One region of the Brachybacterium kimchii genome, then DNA from elsewhere that is predicted to be linked to it. Evidence: riboswitches for the same ligand, from Rfam matches in the RefSeq annotation. Region 1 holds a riboswitch; each other region holds the start of a gene.
The links. A riboswitch is a leader RNA that binds a small molecule or an ion and turns the genes downstream of it on or off. The one in region 1 is predicted to bind thiamine pyrophosphate.

Region 1 (7,187 bases):
GTGCCCAGCTGAGCGGTGAGGATCGGGAAGCCCAGCAGGGAGAGCACGGAGAAGGCCCGCAGGGTCCCCTGGTTGAAGCCGACGCCGATCCCGCGCAGACGGGTGGGGTAGGAGAGGGTCGCGAAGTTCATGAGGTTCGCGCCGGGGCCACCGGCCTGCGCGAAGATGAACGCGGCGAGCATCGCGACGGCCACGAGCACGAGCGCGCTGCTGGGCACGCCGATCGCGGCGAGGGTGAACAGGGCCGCCGCCTGGATCGTGAAGCCCACCAGGGTGACCCGGCGCGAGCCGAAGCGGCTGACCACGCTCATGCCGATGAGCCCGCCGGCCAGACCGAAGCCCATGTTGATCACGAGCGACGACACGATCGTGACCAGCGGGCCCTGGTGGAAGAGCGTCGCGATGATCAGCGGGGTGCCGTAGGCGACGGCGTTGTACCCGAAGGTCGAGAACACGGAGACGCACAGGGCGGCGACCGTGCGCTGCCGGAAGCGCGGGGAGAACAGCTCGAGGACGTTCGACAGCCGGGTGCGGGCGCCTTCGCGCTCAGTGCCGCTGGAGACGTCGGCGTTGAGCTCGGCGGTGATCCCGTAGTGGCTGGAGAGCACGTCGACCGCGCCGCGCAGGTCGCCCTGGTCGGCGAGCCACTGCGGGGACTCCGCCATGAAGCGTCGGCGCACCAGCAGCACGATCACGGCAGGCACAGCGCCGAAACCGACGACGATCCGCCAGAGGTGGTCCTGCTGAGTGGTGGGCAGCAGCCAGAAGCACAGGAGCACGATGAGGTACCCGGTGCCGGTCGCGAAGTACCAGGCGGGGGACCACGCGTTGACCCGCTGCGAGCGGTTGCCCTTGCCGCGCAGCCGGGAGAACTCCGCGAGGAAGGCCATGGCGACGGGGATGTCGAGGCCGACCCCGATGCCCATGACGAAGCGGAAGCCGATGAGGGACCAGACCTCCGGCGCCAGTGCGCTGCCGAGCGCCGCGACGACGAAGAAGACCATGTCCGCCATGAACAGCCGGTACCGGCCGAAGCGGTCCACGAGGTACCCGCCGGCCAGGGCCCCGACCACCGCGCCGACCATGATCGACGCGTTGACCAGGCCCGTCATGAAGCCGTCGAGTCCGAACTGCACTTTGATGGCGGGCAGTCCGAAGGCGATCGACGAGAAGTCGTAGGCGTCCATGAAGATCCCGCCGAGGGCCAGCAGGATCACCGCGGTCGCCTTCGGATCGCGCGATCCGAGCGCAGAGAGGATCCGGCTGACGTCGGCTGCGGAGGAGACCCGCAGGGGCACGTCGGCGTCAGGACGGGCGCCGGGTTCGGGACGCGCGGAGCTGTTTTCGAGCGCGTTGGAAGAGGGGTCCATCGTCGGGGGCATGGGAACGATTGTGGGGGCCGTCGGCTGAGGTGCGTCGGTGTGTGTCGGAATGTGTCGGAGGGAGTAGTGTGCGCCCTCCAACGTTCCGATAGGGCCTCCGGGTCATGGGAAGTCATTCACCCACCGGCACCCCGACCCCCGGCTCCGGGAGGTACACGGTCCCGCCGCGCTCGCGGAACTCCCGGGACTTCTCCGCCATGCCCGCCGCCGCGATCTCCTGCTGGGCGGCCTCGCCGCCGAACTCGTCGCGGATGTCCTGCGAGATCTTCATCGAGCAGAACTTCGGTCCGCACATCGAGCAGAAGTGCGCGGTCTTCGCGGGCTCGGCCGGCAGGGTCTCGTCGTGGTACTCCTCGGCCAGCTGCGGGTCCAGGGAGAGTCCGAACTGGTCGCGCCAGCGGAACTCGAAGCGCGCCTTCGACAGAGCGTCGTCCCGTGAGCGGGCCCCGGGGTGGCCCTTGGCGACATCGGCCGCGTGGGCGGCGATCTTGTAGGTGATCACGCCCGTCTTCACGTCGTCGCGGTCCGGCAGACCCAGGTGCTCCTTCGGGGTCACGTAGCAGAGCATCGCGGTGCCGTAGCGGGCGATCTCCGTCGCCCCGATCGCCGAGGTGATGTGGTCATACGCAGGGGCGACGTCCGTGACCAGCGGCCCGAGCGTGTAGAACGGCGCCCCGTCGCACAGCTCCTGCTGGCGCTCCACGTTCTCGCGCACCAGGTGCAGCGGCACGTGGCCAGGGCCCTCGACCATCACCTGCACGTCGTGCTGCCAGGCGCGGCGGGTGAGCTCGGCGAGGGTGTCGAGCTCGGCGAACTGGGCGGCGTCGTTCGCATCTGCCAGGGACCCGGGACGCAGCCCGTCGCCGAGCGAGAAGGAGACGTCGTAGCGGGCGAAGATCTCGCACAGCTCGTCAAAGTGCTCGTAGAGGAAGTTCTCCCGGTGCCTGGCGAGGCACCAGCCGGCCAGGATCGAGCCGCCGCGCGAGACGATGCCCGTCACCCGGTTCGCCGTCAGCGGCACGTAGCGCAGCAGCACGCCGGCGTGGATCGTCATGTAGTCCACGCCCTGCTCGGCCTGCTCGATCACCGTGTCCCGGAATATCTCCCAGGTGAGCGCGTTCGCGTCGCCGTTCACCTTCTCCAGAGCCTGGTAGATCGGGACGGTGCCGATCGGCACGGGGGAGTTGCGCAGGATCCACTCGCGAGTGGTGTGGATGTCGTCCCCGGTGGACAGATCCATGACCGTGTCCGCACCCCAGCGGGTGGCCCACTCGAGCTTGGAGACCTCCTCGGCGATCGACGAGGTGACCGCCGAGTTCCCGATGTTCGCGTTGACCTTCACCAGGAAGCGTCGGCCGATGATCATCGGTTCCGCCTCGGGGTGGTTCACGTTCGCGGGGATGATCGCGCGGCCCGCGGCGAGCTCCTCGCGCACGAGCTCGACGTCGCAGCCCTCCCGCAGCGCCACGAAACGCATCTCGGGGGAGATCTCGCCTCGACGGGCGTAGTGCATCTGCGTGACGGTGCGTCCGCCGACCGAGCGGACCGGCGAGCGACGCGCGCCGCGCCACTCGGCGCTCGCCCCGCCGCGGCGCACCGCCCCGCGGCCGTCATCGGCCAGGTCACGGGCACGTCCCTGGTACTCCTCGACGTCGCCGCGATCGCGGATCCAGTTCTCGCGCAGCGCGGGCAGGCCGACCTCCGGCTCGCTGCCGGGGCCGGCGGTCCGGTAGACCTCGAGCGGCGGGTTCGGCGTCCCGGTGGGGGAGTCGTCCTGGGAGATCCTCGTGACCGGCACGCGGATGTCGTGCTCGGAGTCCTCGAGGTGGCCGAGGCAGTGGGTGGGGTAGTTCTCAGGGCGTGCAGACATGCAGTCGCTCTCCTTCTTCCTTCGCCGGCATGACCCGGAGCAGGTTCGGTCGGTACTCGGACTGCGTCAGTCCGATCTCAGCCCGTTGCGACGGGCACCCGAGGGATCGGCGACGACCGTAGCACGGGGGACGTGCGGTGGCGGCGGGCGGTCCGCGACGGGCAACGCACGCGGAGTCGCACGGCGGACTCGGTCGGATCCCACGCGTCCCGTCTGCCGCGGTGTCGGGTCGCGAGACGTCGGGTCGGCCGTCCGAGATGTCCGTAGAGTTCTCCCTGCCGTCCCTCCTCCGCGCACGCTGACGGGTCCGCGAACCCTCGCGACGGGGGCCCGCACATACCTCCTTCCGAACGGAACGACAGATGACCAGCTCGACCCCTTCCCCCGAGAACAACGGCTCCGCGAACTCCGGGTTCCCCGACGCCGGGTCCGCGAATGGTGCCTACGGCTCCGCCGGCGACACCTATGGTTCGGCGAGCGGTCCCTACGGGGCCGCGGACGGAGCCTCCGGCTCCGCGGCCCCCGCCCCGCAGTACGGGGACTCCTCGCAGGCCCCGCAGTTCTCCGCGTCCCCGCAGACCCCGGGCCAGGGGCAGGAGCCGCCGAAGAAGTCCAAGACGCTGTGGTGGGTGCTGGGCGGCTGCGGCTGCCTCGCGCTGCTCGCGATCGCGGCCGTCATCATCGTGATCGTCGTGCTCGTCAACAGCGCAGACACCGATGACGAGCCCGCTCCGACCACGGTCTCCGCCTCCTCGTCCGACGACGACGCGTCGGACGAGCCCAGCGACTCCGCCACGCCCTCCGACCACACCGTCGACGCGACCCCGGACGACGAGTCGTCGGCCGACGCCGACGATTCCGGCGACTCCGCTGCCGACGGCACGGACGTCGACCCCGACGACAAGGACGGCGCCCTCGCCGACGCGAAGATCCAGTCCGACATGCTCTTCTCCTCGAAGAAGGGCATCCACGACACCCTCGTCTTCGAGGGCTACAGCGAGGAGACCGCCACCTACGCGGTCGACCACGTGGACGCCGACTGGAACAAGAACGCGCTGGAGAAGGCCAAGTCGTACTCCGCGGACGGCATGTCCGACGACGAGATCCGCGACCAGATCACCTCCGAGTACGGCGAGCAGTTCACGAAGGAGCAGGCGGACTACGCGATCAAGCACCTGCACGACTGAGCGCGTCGTCGGTGGCGCCGCCGCGCCGCGTCACCCCACAACGGCTGGTTCGTCGGTCCTTCGGAGCAGAATGCGCACATGAGACCGACCAGCGATCCGGCCGAGGAGCCGGGGGAGTGCAGGGGTACAGCCCCGCCCGAGGGCGCCTCGGTCTTCGACGCCCTGTGCGCCCACTACGCCCAGGGGCTCGCGAGCGGCGGTGACGTGCGCTGGCTCGCCCACGCGTGGTCCACGCTCGCCGTCGTCGGTGAGGTGCCCGTCGAGATCCCGTCGGGAGGCGTCGAAGGGGCCGATGCGCGCATCCGCCTGGCGGCGCTCGCCCTGTTCGGCGCCACCTATGACGGCACGGACGAGGAGCCCGAGCCGCCTGCGATCCTCGAGGGGGCCCATGCCCTCGCCGCGGCCGACATGGCCGCGTGGATGGCCGCGCATGACCTGATGACCGTCGCCCAGCTGCAGGCCGAGGCCGAGCGCGTCGACCCGGACGGCCCGACGGCGGAGGTCCCGGCGGCAGACAGCGCGGCCCGGGAGCAGTCCGACACGTACCCGGCCCGGGACGCCCCGGTCACCGACCCTGCCCTGTGCACGGAGGACGTCGAGTTCGCGATCGACGCGGTCGCCGGCGAGGTCATCAGCGCCTACTCGCGGCTGCGTCCGCACGTCGTCGCGCTCTTCGCCGAGCTGTGGGCGCAGAGCTACCCCGCGTCGGACCCGGAGGACGCGGACGACTCCCGCAACGGCGGGACCTTCGTGTTCCCGCACTCGACCTATCCGCTGCCCGACAACGAGACGCTGATGATCCTGAACGACAACGGCAGCGACACGGAGAAGCGCGCCGCCATGCTGCGGCTCTTCGCGCAGATGCAGTCGCTGAGGACCTGAGCCGTCCGCAGCGGTCCGCAGCGGCCCCGCATCCGGGCTCGCCGCCGATCGGGCTCGATTCGGTCAGTCCGACTCGATCAGTCCGACTCGATCAGCCGAAGCGATCAGTCCGCGAGGAAGTCTGTGATCAGCGCGTTCACCCGGTCCGGGCACTGACGGTTCGACCAGTGCCCCGCCCCGGCGATCAGTTCGAACCTCGCACCGGGGATGGCGTCCGCCGCGGCGCGCGTTGTCTTCGGCGGCACGGCCACGTCCTTGCTGCCCTGGATGATCAGCGTCGGGCACTTGATGCGATGCAGATCGGGACGCAGGTCGACGGTCATGCGCCGGAAGCCGATCGAGGCGTTCTGCCAGTCCGAGGAGGCCGAGCCGTGGGCGAGCACGTCGGCATGGAACTCGTCGACGATGTCCTCGAGATCGTCGACGGGGCCCGCGAACAGGCTGGTGCGGGCGAACCACGCGCACGCCGCGCAGCTGCGGAAGACCAGCGACGGCAGCGTCCGGTTCAGCAGACGGCATCGCGCCGTCACCCACAGCAGCTGATGGACGACGGGCGGGAACGACAGGATCCCGGCCGGCGCGAGCGCCACCAGTCGCGAGACGCGCTCGGGTCGCTCGATCGCGTACGCGAGGGCGAGGGCGCCGCCCTGCGAGAGCCCGACGTGGTCGACCGCGTCCATGGCGAAGCGCTCGAGGACGGTATCGATGCACCGCAGCATCCGCTGATGGTCCGCCGTCCCGTCCCAGGGGATCGAGCCGCCCTGCTTCGGCCAGTCCAGGGCGAGCACGCGATGGGACTCGGCGAGGACGGGGATCAGTCGTCGCCAGCTCAGGGAGGCGCTGTCGTTGCCCGCACCGCTGAGGAGCAGCACGGGCGAGCCGTGCTCACCGCGCGTGATCACCTGCAGGGAGCCCTCGGGCTGCGGTATGCGCACCACGTCGCCGAGGTCGGAGCCGAACGGGGCCGCCGTCATGGCTGCATCCTCCTCGGGCCGGCGGAGCGGTCGCGCGCGACGGCCCGTCGGTCCCGGGACCGGCTCATCCCCATAGGCTCGCGTAGGCGGCGCGGATATGGGCCTCGATGCGCTCGGAGGCCAGTTGCGCGGACCCCTCCTCGATCGCGTCCAGGATGCCGTGGTGCTCCGCGCGCAGCCTCGCGATCAGCGCGTCGGAGTCCTCCAGGGTGCCGAAGGCCTGCAGGATCGGGAGCCGCATGGACTCGCGGATAGCGATCGTCATGTCGGTGACCAGACGGTTGTGACCCGCCTCGGCGAGGGCCACGTGGAAGGCGGTGTCGAGCTCGTTGAACTGGGCGCGATCGATGCCGGGTTCGTCCATGTCCCGGAGGATCTCGCGCAGCCCCGAGAGGTCCTGCGCGGAGGCATTGCCCGCGGCCAGGCTCGCGCTCGAGCGCTCGAGCATGACGCGCGCCTCGAGGACGTCGGCCATCGGGAAGCTCGACAGCGCGACGTGCAGGCGCAGCAGCCGCGTGAGCGCATCGCTGGTCTCCGCCACGACCTGGGTGCCGGCGACCGGCCGCGAGCCCACGGCGGAGCGGACGGCGCCCTGCGCCTCGAGCGTGCGGATCGCCTCGCGCACCGCGGCGCGGCTGACCTGCAGCCTCTCGGCGAGGTCGCGCTCGGCCGGGAGGGTGTCGCCCACGTGCAGCGCGCCGCTGGTGATCTGCTCCTCGATGCGCTCGACGACGAGCTCGTAGGCGCGGCTGCGGTGCACCGGCCGCCAGGCGTCGGTCCGTGCCGCGCGGGGGAGCTCCGAGCCGTGGGCTGAGGACGCGGTGGTCACGACACGGCTCCCTTCGCGGCATTGACATGTGCTGCGCGCCACCCTAGCGTGCCGCTGTGTGGT
Region 2 (7,187 bases), 1.5 Mb from region 1:
CGCCGTGCACGTGCGCGCCGCGCGCCCGGGCGGCGAAGGCCACGTCCGCCCGGTCGTCGACGAGGACCCGGCAGGTGGGCGCGGTGGAGCCGACGGCACGCGCCACCGCGGTCACGAGACCGAGCAGCTCGCGGGCCTCGAGCCCCTTCGCACGGACTTGGACGACGCCCGCGCCGGCAGCGGCGGCGGCCGCCGCGGTCTCCACGGTGCGGCGATCGGTCCCGGAGGTGACGAGATAGCAGCGCAGGTCGAGGGGCGCCGGGGCAGCCCCGTCCCCGTCCAGGCCCGGGTGGTCGTGGTCGTGGTCGTGATCCAGGGTCATCGGTCCTCCGTGGTGGTCTCCAGGGCGTGCTCGCCGATCTCGTCGAGGGCGTCGAGCAGGGCGGTGCGGAAGGCACCGGGCCGCGGCGCGCGGCGTGCTGCGCACTCCCCCGCGACGTCGAGCCACACCGTCGCGGCGTGAGCGGCGCGGGCGGCGTGGCCGGTGAGGTCCGAGGGCCCGACGGGTGAGACGTCAGGCCCGCTCCTCTCGACCGCGACGAGGCACGCGGCGGTGAGCGCCCCGAGCAGACAGCCGGTGCCGGTGACGCGCGTGAGAAGGGGATGCCCGCGTCGGACCTCGATCCCTGGTGTGCGATCCCCATCGGCCATGACTGCACCCGCACCGACGATCCAGTCGACGGGCCCCGAGACGGCCACGGCTCCGCCGGTGAGTGCGACGATCTCGCGGGCGGAACCATGGGCGCTCTCGGCTCCGTCGCTCGCGTCGGCGCCGCGTCCGCCGGTCCCGCCGCGCAGCGCGAGGATCTCCGAGGCGTTCCCGCGCACCACGTCCGGCCGCAGGCCCACGAGCTCGCGGGCGAGGGGCGTGCGCACGGGCGCGCGCCCGATCGCGGTCGGATCGAGCACCCAGGGGTGACCGGCCGCGATGCTCGCGGCCACGGTCGCGGGGATGCCCGACATCGCATCGGTGCTGAGGGTCCCGAGGTTCACGAGCAGCGCGTCGGCCGCCCCTGTGACCACGGGCGCCTCGGCCTCGGTCTCGGTCATCATCGGGCGGGCGCCCGCGGCGAGCAGACCGGCGGCCACGATGCCCATCGACACCGTCGCGGTGAGGCAGTGGACGAGCGGCGGATGCCGGCGCACCTCGGCGAGCACCAGGGCGACCGCGCGCAGGTCCGGGTCGTCACCGAGCGCGGCGTCATCGTCGACGTCGTGGTCTTCGCGAGGGTGCGGATCAGTTCTCATCGCCCGCTCCCCCGGCTGCCCCGGTCGGCGACAACGTCGAGGTCCCTGTCGATCTCCGCCGCCGACAGCCGGGGCCCGAGCGCCGCGCCGACGATGAGGAGGACACCGCCCAGCACGAGCAGTCCGAGCACCGCGGCGTGCGCCCCGAGCAGCGCCGAGAGCCCGGGCAGGTAGAACGGGTAGAGCGCGGGCAGGATCAGCGAGAGGCTGTAGCCCATTCCGTACCCGGTGGAGCGCACCGACGTCGGGAAGCGCTCGGAGAGGTAGGCGGAGACCGGTCCGTACGCGGCGACGGTGACGACCTGCAGCGCGGCGGCGAGCACGGCGGCACCGGCCAGCGTGCTCGAGCCGACCGACATCCACCACAGGACCGGGCCCAGCACGGTCGCCGCGATCCCCCACAGGACGAACAGTCGGCGCCTGCCAGTGCTGGTGGAGAGATGCCCGGCGAGCGCCATCGCGAGCGCCTGCGCGCACGAGGCGATGCCCATCGCGATCGAGACGCTGGTCGCCGACAGACCCGTGTCCTGGCCGAGCTGGGCGGTGAGCAAGATGACGGTCGTGTTCGTGAGCAGCCACAGGCCCGTCATCAGGGTGAACACCTGCCAGAAGGCGCGCGCCCAGCGTCCGCGGAGCATGGCCGCGATGCCCGAGGCGGCGGGCCCCTCGTCCGCCAGAGATTCGTCGGCCAGGAGCGGGCCGTCGTCCGTCGAGGGCTCCTGGCCCTCGCGCTCCTCGATCACTCGTCGTGTCGTCGGCGCATCGACCACGCGCCGCCGGTAGTAGGCGAGCATGCCGAGCGAGGCGAGCGCCCCGAGCACGAACAGCGCCCGCCAGCCCCACGCGGCATAGGCGTCGGGTCCAAGGATCAGCAGCAGCACAGCGGTCGCGAAGGCGATCGCGGCCTGCGCCCAGGGCGCCATCGAGAGGATGAGCCCGCTCATGAGGCCGCGCCGGCGCGGGGCCGACCATTCCATGGCCAGGGGGATCGCGGCCGAGTACTCGCCGGCCACGAAGATCCCGCCGAGGAACCGCAGGGCGAGGATCAGGCCGATCGTTCCCACGCCCAGCAGCTCGTGGGTGGGCATGGCGGCGATCAGGAGGGCGCAGGCGGCGGTGCCGGTGATCGCGACCTTCGTGGTGCGGGTGCGCCCCAGGCGGTCCGAGATCCTGCCGAAGACCATTCCGCCGACGGGCCTGCCGAGCATCATCGCGATCACCACGATCGCTCCGGTGGTGGCGGCGATCCCCGGTCCGGCGACGACGGCGAGCGCCGGGGTCAGCGCGGTGAGCGGCAGGAACACGTGGACGTTGTCGATGAAGTTGCCGACCACCCCGGCGCGCAGGGCGGCGCGGCCCTCGGGCGGCAGCTGCGGCTTCGGCGTCGGCCCGGCCGACGGCGTGTGGACCGCGGCGGCGGTCGTGGGCGGGCTCTCGGGCAGACGTGACCGCATGGCGGACATCCCTTCGTCAGTGCGAACTGCATCAGGTTCCACGGGTCTGATCTCAGCGCGCGCGGCGCACCCCGTGTCCGGCGCGCCAGTATTCCAGAGCCGTCGGCGGCGACGCGGCGCCGTCCGCGGCGACTACCCTTGCCACGTGAGCACTTCGAACCGTGGAACTGCCGACCGCATCGTCTGGGTCGACTGCGAGATGACCGGACTGGACAAGGAGAAGGACGCGCTCGTCGAGATCGCCGTCCTGGTCACCGACGGTGACCTGAACATCCTCGGGGAGGGCGTGGACGTCGTCGTCAAACCCCCGGCCGAGGCGCTGGAGCAGATGGGCGATTTCGTGCGCACCATGCACACGAACTCAGGGCTGCTGGAGGAGCTGGACGCGGGCATCACCCTCGAGGCCGCGCAGGAGCAGTGCCTGGCCTACGTGCGCGAGCACTGCCCGGAGGCCGGCAAGGCGCCGCTCGCGGGCAACTCCGTGGGCACCGACCGCGTGTTCCTCGACAAGGACGTGCCGGAGTTCGCCGCCTGGCTCTCCTACCGCACGATCGACGTCTCGAGCCTCAAGGAGCTCGCCAAGCGCTGGTTCCCCCGCGTCTTCTACAACACGCCCGCCAAGCACGGCGGCCACCGCGCCCTCGCCGACATCCGCGAGTCCATCCAGGAGCTCAAGTACTACCGCGAGGTGCTGTTCGTGGCCGATCCCGGGCCGACGACCGCGCAGGCCCAGGCCGCCGCGCGCACCTTCGAGCTCGCCGTCGACGGCGAGAGCGCCGACGGGTCCGACGACGCGGCCGCCGGCGCCGCGGGATCCTCCGCGCCATCGGTGCCGTGGCTGCAGCGCGCCACCCATCGCACCTGGCTGGACTCCGAGGGCGAGGAGCTGCTCGTCTTCGGCTCCGAGTCGCTGCGGGAGGACGGCGGCTTCGGCTGGCTCGACGAGAACGGGGAGCTCGACGGCGACAAGCCGGCAGAGCTCTGGGTGACCTGCCGCATGACCCACTGCTTCGCGCTCGCCACGATGCTGGGCAGCCCCGAGTACGGGCGCTTCGTGGACCACGGCATCGAGTCCCTGCGCACCGTCTTCAAGGACGAGAAGCACGGCGGCTGGTTCTCGAAGATCGCCGGCGAGACCGTCATCGACGACGCCAAGGAGGCCTATGCCCACGCGTTCGTGGTGCTCGCGGCCGCCTCGGCGACCGCCGCCGGACGCCCGCACGCCGCGGAGCTGCTCGAGGAGGCCCTGGGCGTCCTCGACGAGAAGTTCTACGACGAGGAGGCGGGGATGAGCGTGGACACCTTCGACCGCGCCTTCGCCGTCTGCGAGGAGTACCGGGGCATCAACGCGAACATGCACACGACCGAGGCCCTGCTCGCCGCGGCCGACGTCACCGGGGAGCGCCGCTGGCTGGACCGCGCCGTGGGCATCATGACCCGGGCGATCGACGAGTTCGCGCGCGAGCAGGACTGGCTGCTGCCCGAGCACTTCGACACCTCGTGGAACCCGATCCTCGAGTACAACGAGGACAAGCCGGCCGATCCGTTCCGCCCGTACGGGGCGACCGTCGGCCACTGGCTCGAGTGGTCCCGCCTGGTCCTGCACGGCCGCGCCGCACTGCTCGCGAAGGACGGCGACGCCCCCGAGTGGATGCTCGAGGCCGCGAACGCTCTCATGGCACGGGCCGACGACGCCTTCGGCATGGACGGGGAGCCCGGGTTCCCCTACACGGTGGACTGGGACGGGACGCCCGTGGTGCACGAGCGCATGCACTGGGTCGCCGCCGAGGCGACCGCCGCCGCGGCCGCGATGTTCCAGGTGACGGGTGATCGGAAGTGGGCCGACCGCTACCAGGCCTGGTGGGAGTACGTCAGCGAGTTCCTGCTGGATCCCGAGCGGGGCAGCTGGCACCACGAGCTGGACCGGCGCAACCAGCCCCAGGCACGCACCTGGGAGGGCAAGCCGGACATCTACCACGCCTACCAGGCCACGCTCATCCCGCGACTGCCCGTCACCCCGACCATGGCCGCCGCCGTCCGCGACGGCCTGGTCGACGAGATCGGCTGAGTCAGCCGGGCGGCACCGCCCTCACTTGCGGCGCCGCCCTCAGTTCCGGTCGAGGGCGGCGTCGAGGCGCTCGATCTTCCCGTCGAGCTCGCCCTCGTGCCCGGGGCGGATGTCGGCCTTGAGCACGAGGGAGACGCGCGACCCAAAGCGACCGGCCTCGGCCGTCGCGCGCCGCACCACGTCCATCACCTCGTCCCAGTCGCCCTCGATCTCGGTGAACATCGAGCTTGTGCGGTTCGGGAGCCCGGACTCCCGGACCACCCGGACGGCGGCGGCGACGGCGTCGTGGACGCTCGCGGCGTCGGACCCCTCGGCGAGGTCGCGGGTGAGGCCGGGATCGGAGGGCTCACCGGTGGGCTGGACGGAGAAGGCGATGATCATGCCCCCACTGTTCTCCCCCATCGGCCCGCGGGCAAGCGGATCATGCGCCCAGGAGCATGCGGCGAGCCTGTCATGACGAGGCAGGATCCGGCTCCTGCTTTTCCGGCCCGGAGTCCTCCAGGGCTGATGCCCCAGTCTGCCGTGCCGACGAAGTGCAAGGCGTCTCACAGCGAGAACCCCCGTTCGAGGGTGCGGAGCAGGGCCGACGCCCGGTATGCTTGCTTCTCGTTGCGGTCCTCGGAGCGCACATGGTGGTCGTAGCTCAGTAGGTAGAGCTCCTGGTTGTGGTCCAGGCGGTCGCGGGTTCAAATCCCGTCGATCACCCCAAGAAACGCCCTGGTGACAGGGCGTTTTTTCTGTCTGAGCCGGTGTCTGGACACCCACGCGGACGACGGCGGCACGAGCGCACCGATCCACCTGCCGCCTCTCGCCCCACACCCATGCGAAGCGCCCGGCCCGCCACGTTCGCCCCTGACGTCCACCACTGTCTGAAATTCATTCGATCGCCGCCGCATCGAATACGTGATCGATATTCAAGAAGCTGCCCGCGGAGAATCTCCGAACCCGTCGACCTGCGCATGCACCACGAGGCGCTGCCACACGGCCTCCATTCTTCCTCCTCACCTCTCTTCAATTCACTTACCGTTCGTCCGCACCCCGTTCACCGCCCGTACACCTGACGTACCGCGTCCGTTCCCTCGGGCGGTGAAGTCGACCACGGAGCCCCGTCCGAGACCGTTCCGCTCACCTCGCCGAGCAAGCAGGCGACACCTGTCGGAGCCGGTCCCCGCCGCCACGACCTGCACGCCATGGCCACCAGCGCCCCTCACCTGGGGCGATGCCCCGCCCGTGGCGAGCACCCGAAGATGCGCCGCCCCGCGCTCCCACGTCCAGCGCCCCGCCCTCCACGTCCGGCCGCCGCGGCGGCCCCGGCCGGCCTGCGGGATCTCCCCGTGACACCGACGCGACACGACCGATTTCCCCCAGCGGTGCTGGGCTAGACTCGCCGCAAGCATTTCGATCGCCCGCCCGGAAGAGCTCACACAGTGAATTCACGGGCACATGCACGAAATGCACCCCAGACTCCAGGCGTCACCTCCTGCAGCAAGCGATGAGAGGCAAGGATTCACCAGATGACCGATCCGAAGCAGACATTCGACGTCGCCGTGTGCGGTTGGTGGTACGGGAAGAACTACGGGTCGATCCTCACGTACTACGGCCTGAACCGCGCGATCCAGAACCTCGGCCACTCGGTGCTCATGGTCCACGAGCCCCTGGGCTACAACGGCTTCCGCGTCGAGTGGCCGGACGACATCGTCTCGATGCAGTTCGCCGAGCGCGTCGGCTACCACACCACCCAGCAGATGCACTTCACCGAGCTGCCGCGCCTGAACGAGCGCGCGCGCACCTTCGTGGTGGGCAGCGACCAGCTGTGGAACCCGCTCATCGGCCGCGTGAACAGCGACCTCTTCCTGGACTTCGTCTCCGAGAAGAACAACCGCGTCGCCTACGGCACGTCCTTCGGCAACCGCGGCACGAAGAAGTTCACGCCCGACTTCATCGCCACCCACGCCGCGCAGCTGCAGCGCTTCAAGGCGATCTCCGTGCGCGAGGGCTACGCGGTCGACACCGCGCGCGACATCTTCGGCGCCAAGGCCTCCCTGGTCGTCGACCCCGTCTTCCTGCTCCCCCGCGAGCACTACGACGAGCTCGCCGCGAAGGCCACCGTCGCCCCGGAGGGCGAGTACCTCAGCGTGTTCTTCCTCGATCCGACCGAGGAGAAGAAGGCCGTCGCGCAGGGCATCGCGGACAAGCTCGGCCTCGAGATCATCCGTGTGATCCCCAACCCCGACGACGGCATCGAGCACTGCCGGACCCTGTGGGCCGACGAGCCGCGCGCCCAGATCCTCGACGAGGACCGGCCCGAGAACTTCCTGCGCACGTACAAGGACGCGGAGTACGTCGTCACCGACAGCTTCCACGGCTCCGCCTTCGCGGCGATCTTCGAGAAGCCCTTCTCCTCGATCTTCAACACC
Region 3 (7,187 bases), 1.3 Mb from region 1:
ACTCGACGTTGCGCGCACGCCCGCGCAGGAGCCCTGCGGCTCATCCCGAGCAGACCCTGAGACCCCGAGATGGAAGGAACGCCGCGTGCCCCTCTCCGCACCGACCCAGGACGAGCTGACGCTGCTGCAGGACGAGGCGGTGCAGATCACGCGCGATCTCATCCGCATCGACACCAGCAACTTCGGCGGCAACAAGGGGCCCGGTGAGCGCGAGGCCGCCGAGTACGTGGCCGGACGGCTGCGCGAGGTCGGGTACGAGCCGGAGATCATGGAGTCCGAGCCCGGGCGCGCGAGCGTGGTGCTGCGCATCCCCGGCGAGGACCGCGAGCGCGGCGGCCTGGTGATCCACGGCCACCTCGACGTCGTGCCCGCGAACGCCGAGGACTGGAGCGTCGACCCCTTCGCCGCCGAGGTCCGCGACGGCGTCCTCTACGGCCGCGGCGCCGTGGACATGAAGGACATGGACGGCATGATCCTCGCGCTCGTGCGGCACCTCGCCCGCACCGGGCAGAAGCCGCCGCGGGACCTGGTCATCGTCATGTTCGCCGACGAGGAGGCCGGCGGCGTGCTCGGCTCCCGCTGGATGGTCGCGAACCGCCCCGAGATCTTCGAGGGATGCACCGAGGCGATCAGCGAGGTGGGCGGCTACTCGATCACCGTCCCCGAGAAGGGCACCGGGCGCGACGTGCGCGCCTATCTGCTGCAGACCGCCGAGAAGGGCTACGCCTGGATGCGTCTGCGGGCCCACGGCCGCGCCGGACACGGCTCGGTCCCCAACGACGAGAACGCGATCGTGCGGCTGTCGCGCGCGATCGCCGCGATCGACGCGCACGAGTTCCCCTACGAGTACATCGCGAGCGTGCGCACCCTCTTCGACCGCGTGGGCGAGATCAGCGGGCGCGACTGGGACGAGGCGGACCCCGCGGCGTTCCTGCCGCTGCTGGGCGGCGCGCGCCAGTTCGTCTCCGGCACCCTCTCGGACACCGCGAACGCGACCACGCTCAGCGCCGGATACAAGGGCAACGTGATCCCGCAGACCGCCGAGGCGGAGCTCGACTGCCGCTTCCTGCCCGGCCACCAGGACGAGCTGCTCGCGCTCATCGACGAGCTCTCGGGGCCCGACGTCGAGATGATCGTGGACACCCTCGGCATCTCGCTCGATGCTCCCGACGACACCCCGTTCGTCGCCGCGATGCACCGCGCGATCCTCGCCGAGGACCCCGGCGCCGAGCTGCTCCCCTACTGCCTGAGCGGCGGCACCGACAACAAGCAGCTCGCCGAGCTCGGCATCACCGGTTACGGCTTCGCGCCCCTGCAGCTGCCTGCCGACCTCGACTTCGCTCCCCTGTTCCACGGCATCGACGAGCGCGTGCCGGTCGAGGCGATCCGCTTCGGCGCCCGCGTGCTGCTGCGCCTGGTCTCCGACTGCTGACGGGGAGGGCGCGTCCTCAGAGCGCCGCGCCGACCACGAGCCCCAGCGCAGCGGCGGCCGAGCCGACGACGAGCGAGCCCAGCAGGTTCCCGAGGGCGTAGAGCACCCGGCGCTCCTGCAGCAGTCGCGCGGTCTCGACGCTCGCGGTCGAGAAGGTGGTGTAGCCGCCGAGGAATCCGGCCCCCAGCACGACCTGCAGCTCGGGGCTCAGCAGCTGGGCGCCGAGCATCCCGGTGACGAGGCCCAGCAGCAGCGATCCGGTGACGTTGATGAGCACGGTCCCCCAGGGCATGGCGCCGGCGACGCGGGAGCGCACGAGCCCGTCGGCGACGAAGCGGGCGACCGCGCCGATGCCGCCGGCGAGGCTGAGCAGGACGAAGACCGCGGCGCTCATCGGGCGGCCCCCTCGGTGCGCCGCGGAGTGCGGCGGGAGGCGGCCAGGATGCCGGCGGCGGCGCAGAGCACGCCGAGCACGACGCTGACCAGCCCGAAAGCCGCGCCGACGAGGACCCGCCCGTCGGCCATGAGCTGATCGATGGCGAGGGCGAGCGAGCTGTACGAGGTGAAGCCGCCCATCACTCCCGTGCCGACGCACAGCCGCAGCGCGCGGCGCACGCCCTGGTCGGGTCCGCTCCGGGCGAGGGCCTCGAGCAGGATCCCGAGGAGGAAGGCACCCACGAGGTTGATCGCGAACAGGGCGACGGGCACTCCGCCGAGCTCGGGGACGGCGAGCGTCAGGGCCTCGCGGGCGGCCGTGCCGAGCGTTCCGCCGATCAGCACCAGGGCGATCGAGCCCGGCCGCAGGTGCAGGGGTCGGACGCGTGCTGGGAGGAGGACGTCGGGTGCTGTGGTGTCGCCCGGCGCAGTGGTGTCGCTCGGCGCTGTCGTGCCGCCCGGGGGGTCGGGGCTCTCGGCGTCGGGGTCGAGCGGGATCTCGGGATGCGGGTCCTCGGGTCGGGTCACGGATCACTCCTGTTCAGAGTCGGGCGGGCGCGCGCGACCGCCGGATCCCGGCGCGCGAGGGCCGCGCTCCGGGAGCGAACAGGGACCGTTGTCGATCTTCGAGGTTGGGTACGGCGGGCCCCACCGCCGTGCCGGCGCGCCCGAGGGCGGCCGACGCGCACCATTGAACGCCGCGCGGGCCGAACGGGGCAAGTCGTTGCCGGTCGCGTGCGGCTCTCCGCCCCGAGCGGACGTCAGTTCCGGCCCGTTCCCCAGGCCTCTTTGAGCCGGGCGACGTGGTCGCCGAGGATCTCCGCCATATCCACCGAGGGGTCGATGAGCCATTGCAGCTGCAGCCCGTCCATGAGGGCGACCGTCTCCCGGGCGATGCGCTCCACAGGGGCGTCCTCGCGCACGTCGCCCTTCTCCTGGTCCAGGCGCAGGCAGCGCATGAGCGATTCCATGACCGCCTCGAAGTGATCGAGCATCCACTCGTGCGCGGGGTGGTCGGGGGTGGTGGCCTCGCCCGTGACCGTCGCGTAGAGCAGCACGATCTGGCGGCGCTGCATGTTCAGCCCGGCGACGCGGACGAGATGGTCGAAGGCGGACCACGGCGTGGATCCCTCGGGGGGCATGGGGTCGCTGTCCACGGCGTCGCGATGGGCGAGCACGGCCCCCAGCAGCGCCTTCTTCGAGGGGAAGTGATGGGCGAGGCCCGACGGCGAGATCCCGGCGCCCTCGGCGACCTGCGCCATGGAGGTCGCTCCGAAGCCCTGACGGGCGATGAGGTCCACGGCCGTCTGCAGCGCCTGTTCGCGGACCACCGCGGAGTCCTGCCCGCGGGGCCGTCCCGGGCGTCGACGGACCGGACGCTTCTCGGCGGCCGGCCCCTTGGCGGTGCTGCGCTCGCGCGGCCCGCGCGAGGCGACGGTCCCCTCGGCGGCGCTCGCGGTCGCGGCGGCGCGCGTGGTCTGCTCGGTGTTCATGGGCTCCCCTTCGGCACAGGTCTCCGTCGACCTGGGACGAGAGCGGGCCGGTGCGATCGTGCCGCACCGGCCCGTCATCAATGTGTCACCCCTACTATTTCACGCCGCGGATGAACATCGTGAGCACAGCGCCGATGACGCCCGAGATCGCGGCGGCCACGAAGAGGACCGTGAAGTCGGTGCCCCCGCCGATGCGGGCGAGGAGCATCCCGCCCAGGGCCGGGGCGATCGACTGCGGCAGGGCGTTGGCCATGTTGAAGACGCCCAGGTCCTTGCCCGCCGTCCTGCGGTCGGGGAGCACCTCGAACACGAGTGCGAGGTCGACGGCGAGGTAGGTCCCGTAGGCGAGGCCCATGATGGCCTCGCACAGGAAGAACCCGCCGACGGAGTCGACGTGGGCGAGCATGTAGGTGCCCAGTCCGAAGACGAGGATCGACCCCGCCACGAGCACCTTGCGGCGTCCGATCCGGTCGGAGATCCATCCGGCGGCCAGTCCGGCGACCATGGACAGCACCGTGTAGATCGTGACGCCGGTGGCGACCGCGGTGGCGGCCGCCGCGTCCTCGAGCCCCAGGTGGTTCGTCATGAACAGCACGCGGAAGCTGATGAACAGGTAGGAGGCCAGGATGATCATGAACCTGCCCCACCAGGCCAGTCCGAAGTCCGGGAACTTCAGGGGATTGGTCCAGAACGAGGTGACCAGCTCGCGCACGTTGAACGGGTAGCGGTTCTGCTTGAGCACCGGATCCGGGATCATCAGCGCGTAGACGGTCACCAGCACGAAGCCGAGCACGGCGGGGATCATGAACAGCCCCACCATGGTCCCGCCGAAGAACGAGGCCAGCCAGGTCGCGGCCATGATGGCGGAGTTCTGGGCGATGCCCACGATGCCGGAGACCTTGCCGTATTGCTCGTCCGGCAGCTGATCGGCGAGCGAGGCCGTGTATGCCGCGTACGCCATGTTCGCGCAGGCCTGCGCGATGAACCAGCCGGTGGCCAGCACCACGACGTTCGGCGCGATCGCCATGATGAGGATCGCCGCGCACATCGCGAAGGCCCCGCCGATGATCCACGGTCGGCGCCGCCCCAGTCCCGATCGCGTGCGATCGGAGAGGCGTCCGCCGAGGGCGTTGAAGACGAGCGCTGCGATCGCGCCCGGGGCGAGGGCGGCGGCCGCGATCGAGGCCTGCTCCGCCGGGAGGTCCGAGAGCGTGCGGGCCTTCATCTGGACCGACACCGTCGCGGGCCCCATCAGGGCGACGAACAGGCCGAACTGCCCCAGGAAGATGCCGATGACATACCAGATCGGCTTCTTCCGGTCCGGCTTGATGCCCATGGCGGGCACGCGCAGTCGCGGGCCGAGGATGTTGGGGCTGCCCGTCGGGTCGACGGTCGGATCGACCTCGAGATCGGGTGCGGCAGTGGACACGGGAGACTCCTTCGTCATGACCGTCGGGCGATGCTCGCGACGGTGTGCGTGCGGTCCGTGCGACCGTGCCGAAAGTATTAGTTGCCACGAACTATTTTGTCGAGCCGCGGACTTCCGCACGGACGTCCTGGACGCCCGACCGACTCTCTGAGCTGGTCACCCCGAGCAGCGCCGTGCCACACATCACAGGCGCGCACCACAGGATTCCGTGGCGCCACGGGCGTGCGGAGCGTCGTGTCGGCCGTGGAGCGGGCGGCGCGCCCCGGCGTCCTCTCCGGCGCGCTAGGCTCGTCGGCACGTGACACGGGGTGCCGCCGATGGCGGCTGAGAGCAGACCCGTCGAACCTGATCCAGTCAGCGCTGGCGTAGGGAATGTCCGAAGCCGCGGCCGGGTGCCGACGATCCTCCAGGATCCTCGCCGATCACCCGCCGCGGCCGCTCCGGCCCCTCGCCCCGACGAGAGGAGCCCGATGGCCCCCGCAACCCCCGCAGACGGCATCCCCGAGGTCGCCGCCGATCCCTCCGCGCGCCCCGCGGCACCCGTCGGTCCCGTCGATCCCGCAGGGCTCGCCGCCCGCTGCGGCGACCTTCTGGACGCGGTGCGCGAGCGCGGTCCGCTGGTCCACGCCATCACGAACTCTGTGGTCACGAACGTGACGGCGAACGTGGTGCTCGCGATCGGCGCCGCCCCGGCGATGGTCGACATCGTGGGCGAGGCCGGCGACTTCGCCGCGGTCGCCGACGGTCTTCTCATCAACCTGGGCACCCCCGCGCCCGAGCAGCGCGAGGCCATGCGCGAAGCCGTCAGCGGCGCCCGCCGCTCGGGCACGCCGTGGGTCCTGGACCCTGTCGCGATCGGATCGCTGCGGGTGCGCACGCCTCTCGCCGCCGAGCTGGTGGCCCAGGGACCGACCGCCGTGCGCGGCAACGCCTCGGAGATCCTCGCCCTCGCCGGTGAGGGCACGGGCGGCCGAGGCGTCGACTCCTCCGACCCGATCGACGCGGCCGTCGCGGCGGCGACCGGCCTGGCGCGGACCCACGGCACGGTGGTCGCGGTCTCCGGCGAGCGCGACCTCATCACCGACGGGAGCACTCTCGTGGAGGTCGCCGGTGGCAGTGCGATGCTGACCCGCATGACCGGCGGGGGCTGCGCCCTCGGCGCCGTGATCGCGACCTTCCTGGGCGTGCGACCCGACGGGACGCCTGCTCTCGAGGCCGTCGTCGCCGCGCATTCCGCCTACTCCGCGGCGGCCGAGCGCGCCGCCTCCGGGGCCGATGGTCCGGGCACCTTCGCGCCCCGGCTGCTCGACGCCCTCGCCGCCATCGGCCCGGACGAGCTCCGGGCGCCCGGGCGCCTGCACGTCAGCCTCGCGGATCAGGGCGACGGGGGCGAGGCGGCATGAGGCCCTCGAGCGAGAGCCTCGGCCTGTACCTCGTCACCGACGCCGCGCTGTGCGGTGCGCGCGGCATCGTGCGCACGGTCGAGCTCGCCGTCGAGGGCGGTGCGCGCGTGGTGCAGCTGCGGGAGAAGCACGCGGACCTCGCCGAGCACGTGCGCCTGCTGGAGCGTCTCGCGCGGGTGATCGACGCCCGCGCGCTGCTGCTGGTGAACGACCGCGTGGACGCCGCCGTCGCGGCACGCGAGCAGGGGATCCGCGTGGACGGCGTGCACCTGGGGCAGGGCGACGAGGACGTGCGCCGTGCACGAGAACTGCTCGGGCCCGACGCCGTCATCGGGCTCAGCGCGAACACGTCGGCGCATCTGGACGCCGTGGCCGCGCTGCCGGAGGGCACCGTCGACCACGTGGGCATCGGCGCGATCCGCGCGACCGCCACCAAGGCGGATCATCCGCCGGCCCTCGGCGTCGAGGGGTTCGCGCTGCTCGCGGCCGCGTCCCCGGTGCCGAGCGTCGCGATCGGCGGGATCACCACGGCCGACGTCCCGGCCCTGCGGCGCGCGGGCGCCTCGGGGTGCGCGGTAGTCTCGGCGGTCTGCGCGGCCGACGACCCCCTGCGCGCGTCCCGCGTGCTCAGCGCGGCCTGGACCGAGGCGGCGCCGGACCGGTGACCCCGGGTCCGCAGGGCGAGCCGGCGCCGGGGTCAGCGCGCCGGGATCCCCTCGCCCTCCCACAGCGCGAAGAAGTGGTGCAGCGGTCCGTGGCCGCGCCCCACGTCGAGCCGGTCGCTCGCGGCGAGCGCGCCATGGAGGTACTCCTTGGCGCCGCGCACGGCGTCCTCGACGGGCATGCGCGGCAGCCGAGCGGCGATCGCCGCCGAGAGCGTGCAGCCGGTGCCGTGGTCGTTGGTCGTCTCGATGCGCGGGGCGGGCAGCTCGAGGATGCCCTCGCTCCCGCACAGCAGATCGGTGCTGGTGGGCGACCCCTCGAGGTGGCCGCCC
Region 4 (7,187 bases), 1.7 Mb from region 1:
TCTACCGGGCGGAGGCGCTGTTCCGCGCCCGCCTGGACCCCTTCGTGCCCGGCAAGGACCTCACCGCGGGGATGGTGCGCGGGATCTGGGGCGACCTGGTGCCCCTCATGCGGTACGGCGCGCGGACCGGCCGCATCGTCACCACCGAGCCCGAGCACCGCGAGATCGAGGCGGTCATCCAGGAGCGCACCCGCGCGACGCGGCAGAACGGGGACGACGACCCGAGCGTCGTGCCCCGCGAGCAGTCGTTCTACACGTACCACCGGCAGACGCTGCCGTGCCGTCTGTGCGGGACCGCGATCCGGTCGACGGACCTCGCCGGACGCACGGTCTTCTGGTGCCCGCGCTGCCAGACCCGGCGCTCGCGCCGCGCGAGCTGGACCACGGAGCACCCCGTCGCCGCCTGGGCGGATCCGCAGGACGGGCAGCTACGGTGATGGGCATGCCTGACCCCGAGACGGGCGGCGTGCTGCGCCGCGCCCACCTGCAGGAGATCGATCCGCGCACCGTCTATCTGCTCGCGAAGCTCCGCCAGGACGTCTTCACCCTCGAGCAGCACGCCGACGACGCCGACCTCGACGGCCGCGAGCTCGAGCCCTCCACGGTGCTGCTGTGGATCGAGGCACCGGACGCGGAGCCGGTCACGGGCGGCCTCGAGCGCCAGCCGGTCGCCCAGCTGCGCATCCTGCGCGACCCCGACGGCACCGTGCACATCGGTCGCGTGGTGGTGCGCGCGGATCGTCGGCGCGACGGATTCGGCCGACGACTCGTGCGTGCGGCCCTCGACGTGGCCCGCGAGATCGCACCGGAGGCGGTCGTCGAGATCGGCGCCCAGGCGTACCTCGAGCGCTGGTACGCGAGCATGGGCTTCGAGACCACCGGCCCACTGTTCCTCGAGGCCGGCATCGAGCACGTGCCGATGCGCTACGTGCACCCGCGGGACTGATCCGCGCGCAGTGGGAGAGCGGGCCGTCGGGCCTGACCGACGTGCGCGGGTCAGGGCCTGCGCTCAGCCGCGCGGCGCCTTCTCCTCGATGAGCCGGCCCATCTCCTCCCGACCGAAGAAGGCGACCGAGTCACGGCCGCTCGGGGTGCCCGCATCGGGATCCGCCCCGGCATCCAGGAGCGCGGACACCACGTCGTCGTACCCCTTGAACACGGCGCCCGCGAGCGGCGACTGCTGGCGGTCGTTGAGCTGATCGACGTCCGCACCGCGGGCGGCGAGCTCACGCACCAGGTCCGCGTGCCCGTGGTAGGCGGCGAGCATGAGCAGCGAGTTCCCCCGCGAGTCCCGCATGGCGACCGGCGCCCCCTGATCCAGCAGCGGCAGCAGGGCGTCGCCCCGGCCCTCACGGGCATCGTCGAGCATCCTCCGGGCCAGGGCGAGCACCTGCTCGTCCTGCTCCTCGGTGGTCAGCGGCGATGCAGGCTGCGCGGAGGCAGGCTGTGAGGTGTCGGGCTGCGGGGGCTCGGGCTGCGCGGCGTCGGAAGTCATGCGCACCAGGGTAAAGGCCCGCACGACGCGGCGACCACACGGAACGTCATCCGTCGTCGACTGCACTGCGAGCGGCGGGCGAGGCGGGAGGAAGGATCGCCGGCTCCGGCCCGCGTCGACGGGGTCGGCTCGTCAGCCGCCCAGCACCGTCCGCAGCACCCAGGGCGCCGCGAGCAGGAGTGCGGCGGCGGCGAGCCCCACGAGGTCGCCCCTCGTGAACGGGCTGGGCAGCGCCCAGGTGCGGTGCTGCGCGGTCGCGAAGCCGCGGGCATCCATCGCGAGCGCCTGCTGCTCGGTGCCCCGCACCGCGTCGACCAGGAGGGCGAGGGTGCACGAGGCCAGCAGCCGCACGAGCGCCGCGCCCGAGCGGAGCGGGTGGCGCAGGTCGCGCCGCGCCCCGAGGCCGCGCAGGCGGCGACTGGTCATGATCCGCTCCCAGACGTCGGCCGTGAGCCCTGCCCGTACGAGTCCCGCGACGCTCGCCGCGACCGGCCGGCCGGGCAGACGCAGCCTCCCGCCGAGGGCGTCTCCGAGCCGCGTCGGGTCGAGGGAGGCGAAGATCAGCACGCCGGGAGCCACGAAGTATCCGATCCGCAGGGCCTCCTTGAGACCCAGCAGCCACGTGGTCCCGGAGAACACGGGCAGGGGAGAGGCGAGCACCGTGGACCAGCAGAGGCCGACCGCCGCGAGCTCGATCGGGATCAGACGCAGCGCCGTGCTGCGCACCCCGCGCACGGCGAGCGGGGCGAGGACCGCGACGAGCACGCACGAGAGGAGACCGAGCTGCCAGCGGTCGATCGCGAAGGAGCCGACGGCCGCTGCCACGGCGATCGCGATGGTGGTCAGCGGGTTGAGCGTGTCGGCGGGGGCAGGACGGGCACGGCGGGGCGAGCGGAGGGTCGTATCGGTTGCGGTTGCGGTTGCGGATGCGGATGCGGGTGCGGTTGCCGGCGCCAGTGCCGGTGCCAGCGCGGTGTCGGTCGCGGCCGGCTCCGGGGAGGCGGACTGCGCGTCGTCGCCCGTGCTCACGTGCTCCGCGAGGTCCATGCGCACGTGCGCGCGCGTGATGAGATCGGGGTCGTGCGTCGCGGCCAGCACTGCGCAGCCGCGCGCGGACGCCTCCTCGAGCAGGGCGAACAGCTGGGTGCGACGCTCCTGGTCGAGTCCCACGGTGGGCTCGTCCAGCACGAGGAGGGCGGGTTCCTGGGCGAGGGCGGCGATGATCGCGAGGCGTCGTTGCTCGCCCCCGGAGAGCTCGAAGGGCTGAGCGTCCGAGAGGTGCGCGAGGTCGGCGCGCCGCAGCAGGCTCTCGGCGAGTTCGGGGTCGTGCGCCCAGGGCGAGGCGGTGACCTCAGCGCGCACGGTGCGGGCGACGAAGGAGTGCTCGGGCTCCTGAGGGACGAAGGCGATCTTGGTGGGCTCGGGACGTTCGAGGTGTCCTCCGGCCGGATCGGCGAGGCCCAGGATCGTGCGCAGGAGCGTGGTCTTGCCGCTGCCGCTCGGCCCGGTGAGGACCGCGACACATCCTGTGGGAACGGCCAGGTCGATGCCGTCGAGGAGGGGCGAGGCGACGGCCCGCTTCCCCCGGACCTCGTCCCGTCGTCGCCGTCGCGTGATCGAGACTCTCGAGAGCGACAGCACCGGCGGGCCGCACGTGCCGGATGCGCGCGCAGGGGCCGGCATGGCGGCCGGGTCGGGAGCGGCGGCCGGATCGGGCATGGTGGCCGGATCGGGCTGCTCGAGGACGTCGTCGGGAGCGCCGTCCGCGAGCACGTGCGCCTGCGCTCCGAGCACGATCACGCGGTCCACGTGCGGGGCCCAGCCCTCGGCGTCGTGGTCGGCGACCACCAGGGTGCGATCGCCGACCGCATCCAGGATCGCGGCGCGGACCGCGCAGGCCGTCGGCCGATCGAGCATGCTCAGCGGCTCGTCCAGCAGCAGCGCACCGGGATCCAGCGCCAGGGAGCCGGCGAGGGCGAGCCTCTGCTGCTGCCCGCCGCTGAGATCCCACGGCGAGGTCGCGGCGTCCAGCCCGACGCGCGCCGCGTGCAGGGCGGAGGTCACGCGGCGCTGGATCTCCTCGCGGTCCAACGCCGCGTTCTCGGGCCCGAAGGCCGCGTCCCGGCCGACGCTCCCGCCGATCAGGGCGTGCAGCGGCTGCTGCAGGAGCAGTCCGCGCTCGCCCGGCCGGGTGGGGCCGGTGGCATCACCCGCGAGGTCGCCCGTGCTGGTGTCGAGCAGGCCCGTGAGGGCCCGGAGCACCGTCGACTTGCCGCCGCCGCTGGGCCCCGTGAGCAGCACGCGCTGGCCGGCCGGGATGTGCAGGGTGAGGTCGTCGATCGTCGGGCGGGAGCGGGTCGACGGCGTCCAGGTGACGGCGTCGAGAGCGAGCGGCACGGCGGCGTGGGAGGCGGGGCCCGTTCCGTCGGGAGCCGCGTCGCCGAGCGTCCCGTCGGCCCCAGCGGTCGTCCCGTCGGTCCCAGAGGTCGCCCCGAGCACCGTCGGCCCCGCGCTCATGCGCGCGACCGCCGTCCCCACTGGCGCCCTGCCGGGAAGGCGCTCAGGGCGCCGGTCGCGCCGAGGGCGCGCACGATCAGCCACCCCAGCACCCCGCACAGCAGCGCACCGGAGACGATGAAGAAGCCCAGCAGCGCCCAGGCCGAGGCCCAGGACCACTCGGGGTAGTAGGAGAAGCGCTCGTAGACCCATTCGAGGATCCCCGAGAGCGCGCCGCCGGCGATCGCCACGGGCAGGGTGAAGCGGCGGTAGGCGGTGACGAGGAACGCGATCTCGACGCCTCCGCCCTGCAGCAGGCCGCTGACCACAGTGCCGATGCCCCACTGCCCGCCGAGGACCATCTCGAGGACGGCGGCGATGACCTCCGCCAGCACGGCGGCGCCGGGACGGCGCACGATGAGCATCGCCACCAGCGCGGGCAGGAACCACACGCCCGCGAGCAGCCCCACCGACGGGGGCAGGACGGCCTGCAGCGGGGTGAACAGGGTGTACACCTGGCCCCAGGCGAGGAACACGAAGGCGAAGACGACGCCGATCGCGACCGTCAGCACGAGGTCCACGGTGCGGTAGGCCGGCAGCGGCCGACGTGCGAGGGCGTCGCTCGCCGGTGCTGGTGCTGGTGCCGGTGCTGGTGCCGGGGACGCGCCGGTCGCCGCGGTCTTCTCGGCGCGCGCGGAGGGGGCGGCGGGGGTGGAGCTGGTCGACATCTGGTTCTCCTTCCGATGCGGAAGGGGCCGCGAGGCCCGTCGGCCCCGGATGCAGTCATCCGGCGCGGCGGACATCGCAGAAGAATCCCGACTCCCTACGCCGGTCTGAACCGGATCAGGTTCGAGGGTCTGCGCTCTGTGCGCACTCTCAGCACCTCTGCGGTGCTCCCCTGTCTGTGGATGTCAGCGTCGATGATATCGCGCAGGGCGGTCGGTGCGCCCTCGGGATGTGCGCCAGATCGCCCGGGTCGGCCGATGCCCGACGGCTCGTGCGAGGCGACGGGATCGGACGGTCCCGTCCCGACCGGCTCCCGAACGGGCGAACGGGCGCGAGAAGTACGAAACGGTTGCCAAGAGCGCTCTTGGCAACCGTTTCGTACTTCTCGCGACGCAGACGGGGCGCGGATGGGCCGACGAGCGGTCGGCGGGGCTTCAGCGCGCGCGGATCAGCGGCGGGCGCGGATGGCCTGGTCGATCGCCTCGGCGGCGGCGCGGGGATCGTCGGGGGAGAGCAGGAAGTGGGTGCCCTCGCGACCGATGATCTCCACGAGCGTCCCGGGACGCGAGACCATCAGGCGGTACGAGGACCGCTGCTCGCCGGTGGTGAAGACCTTGCGGCCGGGCAGCGCCTCGATGCTCCCGCTCTCGGGCGCGATCACGCGGCCGCGGCGCCAGCCGAGCCCGCCCACCGTCACGCCGAGCGATTCGCCCGGGATGCGGCGCAGCTGCACGGTGCGGAAGTCGGCGACGGGCCAGGCGGGGCGCGGCAGGAACCCGCCGAGGCTCACGGTCACCCCGTCGACGTCGACCACGAACCGGGTGGCCAGCCGCATCCACGACCAGAAGGCGTACACGAGCACGGCCAGGGCGAGCACCAGGCCCAGCACGACCGTCTCGCCGCGCGCCCAGGCGATCGCGTACCCGGCGATGCCGACGCCGATCACAGCGCTCATGCCGATGCGGGTCCAGCCCACCGCGCCGGGAGTCGTCCGCCCCACGTGGAAGGGCGCCTCCGGCCTGCTCACGGTGTCCTCACCAGATGCTCACGCGGTCTTCGGGCGCGCGGTACATCGCGTCGTCCTCGCGCACGTCGAAGGCCGCGTGGAAGGCGTCGAGGTTGCTCGCGATCGCGTTGCAGCGGAACTCGGCGGGGGAGTGCGGGTCGATCGCCAGCATGCGCGCCGCGTCCTGCGCGCGGGACTTCGCGCGCCACACCGTGGCCCAGGACCAGAACACGCGCTGCAGGCCGCTCAGGTCGTCCAGTCGCGGCGGGTTCCCGCCGGAGCGCGCGAGGTAGGCCTTGATCGCGATGGTGAGGCCGCCCAGGTCGCCGATGTTCTCGCCGATCGTGAGGCTTCCGTTGACATGGGGCAGCTCGTCGCCGCCGATGACCGCGCCATCCCCACCGTCTGCGCCGACCGCGCCGACCGCGTCGCCCCCATCGGCCGCGTCAGTCGCCGTCGCCTCCGCCTGCTCGCGCAGCACGCGCGGGGTGAGGGCGTCGAACTGGTCGATGAGCGCGCGGGTGCGCTGCTCGAAGGCCTCGCGGTCCTCGTCGGTCCACCACGAGCGCAGGTTGCCCTCGCCGTCGTACTTCGAGCCCTGGTCGTCGAAGCCGTGCCCGATCTCGTGGCCGATCACGGCGCCGATGCCGCCGAAGTTCACGGCGTCCTCGGCCTCGGCATCGAAGAACGGCGGCTCGAGGATCGCGGCGGGGAAGACGATCTCGTTCGCGCCCGGGTTGTAGTAGGCGTTGACCGTCTGCGGGGTCATGTGCCACTCGTCGCGGTCGACGGGCCCGGCGAGCTTCGCGAAGTCGTGGGCGGCGTCGTGCGCGCGGGCGGCGCGGACCGAGGCGACGAGGTCGTGGGGGTCGAGCACGAGGCCCTCGTAGGTCCGCCACACGTCGGGGTAGGCGATCTTCGGGGTGAACAGCTCGAGCTTGGCGAGGGCCTTCTCGCGGGTGCCCGGCGTCATCCACTCGAGCGTCGAGATCGACTCCCGATAGGCGTCCAGCAGCGCGCCGACGAGCTCCTGCATGCGCGCCTTGTGGTGCGGCGGGAAGTGCCGGGCCACGTAGTCCTGGCCGATCGCGAAGCCCACGGCCCCCTCGACCAGCGAGATGCCGCGCTTCCAGCGCTCGCGCAGCTGCTCGGCGCCGGAGAGGGTGCGACCGGAGAAGTCGAAGTCCTCCTCGACGAAGGCCGAGGAGAGGTACGGGGCGAAGGCGCCGACGGTGTGCAGGGCGGCCCAGGTGCGCAGCACGGCGAGGTCCTCGGCCGCGAGCAGCGGGGCGACGGCCTCGACGAACTCGGGCTGGCTCACGCAGACCACGTCGAAGGCGCCCGCCGGCGCGCCCGTGCCCTCGACGTACGCGTCCCAGGGGAACGCGGGGGCGAGGGCCTCCCGCTGCGTGGCGTCCATCGGGTTGTTCGACTTCTCGCTGTCGCGCAGGCGCACCCGGTCCA

Region 2: another riboswitch for thiamine pyrophosphate. It lies ahead of M4486_RS02130 (MFS transporter); the one in region 1 lies ahead of thiC (phosphomethylpyrimidine synthase ThiC).
Region 3: another riboswitch for thiamine pyrophosphate. It lies ahead of thiM (hydroxyethylthiazole kinase); the one in region 1 lies ahead of thiC (phosphomethylpyrimidine synthase ThiC).
Region 4: another riboswitch for thiamine pyrophosphate. It lies ahead of M4486_RS07705 (ECF transporter S component); the one in region 1 lies ahead of thiC (phosphomethylpyrimidine synthase ThiC).

The regions. Positions count from the first base shown of each region.
Region 1 is NZ_CP097218.1:3,261,532-3,268,718, forward strand. Features, by position in the region: gene M4486_RS14890 (MFS transporter) at 1-1,382, opposite strand, end outside; gene thiC (phosphomethylpyrimidine synthase ThiC) at 1,495-3,252, opposite strand; TPP riboswitch at 3,252-3,362, opposite strand; gene M4486_RS14900 (Ltp family lipoprotein) at 3,615-4,439, shown strand; gene M4486_RS14905 (hypothetical protein) at 4,518-5,321, shown strand; gene M4486_RS14910 (alpha/beta fold hydrolase) at 5,426-6,295, opposite strand; gene M4486_RS14915 (FadR/GntR family transcriptional regulator) at 6,360-7,124, opposite strand.
Region 2 is NZ_CP097218.1:465,009-472,195, reverse strand. Features, by position in the region: gene M4486_RS02140 (thiamine phosphate synthase) at 1-322, opposite strand, end outside; gene thiM (hydroxyethylthiazole kinase) at 319-1,248, opposite strand; gene M4486_RS02130 (MFS transporter) at 1,245-2,702, opposite strand; TPP riboswitch at 2,694-2,786, opposite strand; gene orn (oligoribonuclease) at 2,848-4,770, shown strand; gene M4486_RS02120 (thiamine-binding protein) at 4,810-5,151, opposite strand; tRNA gene M4486_RS02115 (tRNA-His) at 5,403-5,478, shown strand; gene M4486_RS02110 (polysaccharide pyruvyl transferase family protein) at 6,285-7,187, shown strand, end outside.
Region 3 is NZ_CP097218.1:1,947,648-1,954,834, forward strand. Features, by position in the region: gene M4486_RS09190 (M20/M25/M40 family metallo-hydrolase) at 86-1,432, shown strand; gene crcB (fluoride efflux transporter CrcB) at 1,449-1,826, opposite strand; gene M4486_RS09200 (fluoride efflux transporter FluC) at 1,823-2,395, opposite strand; gene M4486_RS09205 (TetR/AcrR family transcriptional regulator) at 2,629-3,360, opposite strand; gene M4486_RS09210 (MFS transporter) at 3,455-4,789, opposite strand; TPP riboswitch at 5,084-5,179, shown strand; gene thiM (hydroxyethylthiazole kinase) at 5,260-6,192, shown strand; gene thiE (thiamine phosphate synthase) at 6,189-6,857, shown strand; gene thiD (bifunctional hydroxymethylpyrimidine kinase/phosphomethylpyrimidine kinase) at 6,890-7,187, opposite strand, start outside.
Region 4 is NZ_CP097218.1:1,603,712-1,610,898, reverse strand. Features, by position in the region: gene M4486_RS07725 (Fpg/Nei family DNA glycosylase) at 1-437, shown strand, start outside; gene M4486_RS07720 (GNAT family N-acetyltransferase) at 443-946, shown strand; gene M4486_RS07715 (ankyrin repeat domain-containing protein) at 1,010-1,495, opposite strand; gene M4486_RS07710 (ATP-binding cassette domain-containing protein) at 1,628-4,012, opposite strand; gene M4486_RS07705 (ECF transporter S component) at 4,009-4,719, opposite strand; TPP riboswitch at 4,795-4,901, opposite strand; gene M4486_RS07700 (hypothetical protein) at 5,166-5,744, opposite strand; gene M4486_RS07695 (M13 family metallopeptidase) at 5,752-7,187, opposite strand, start outside.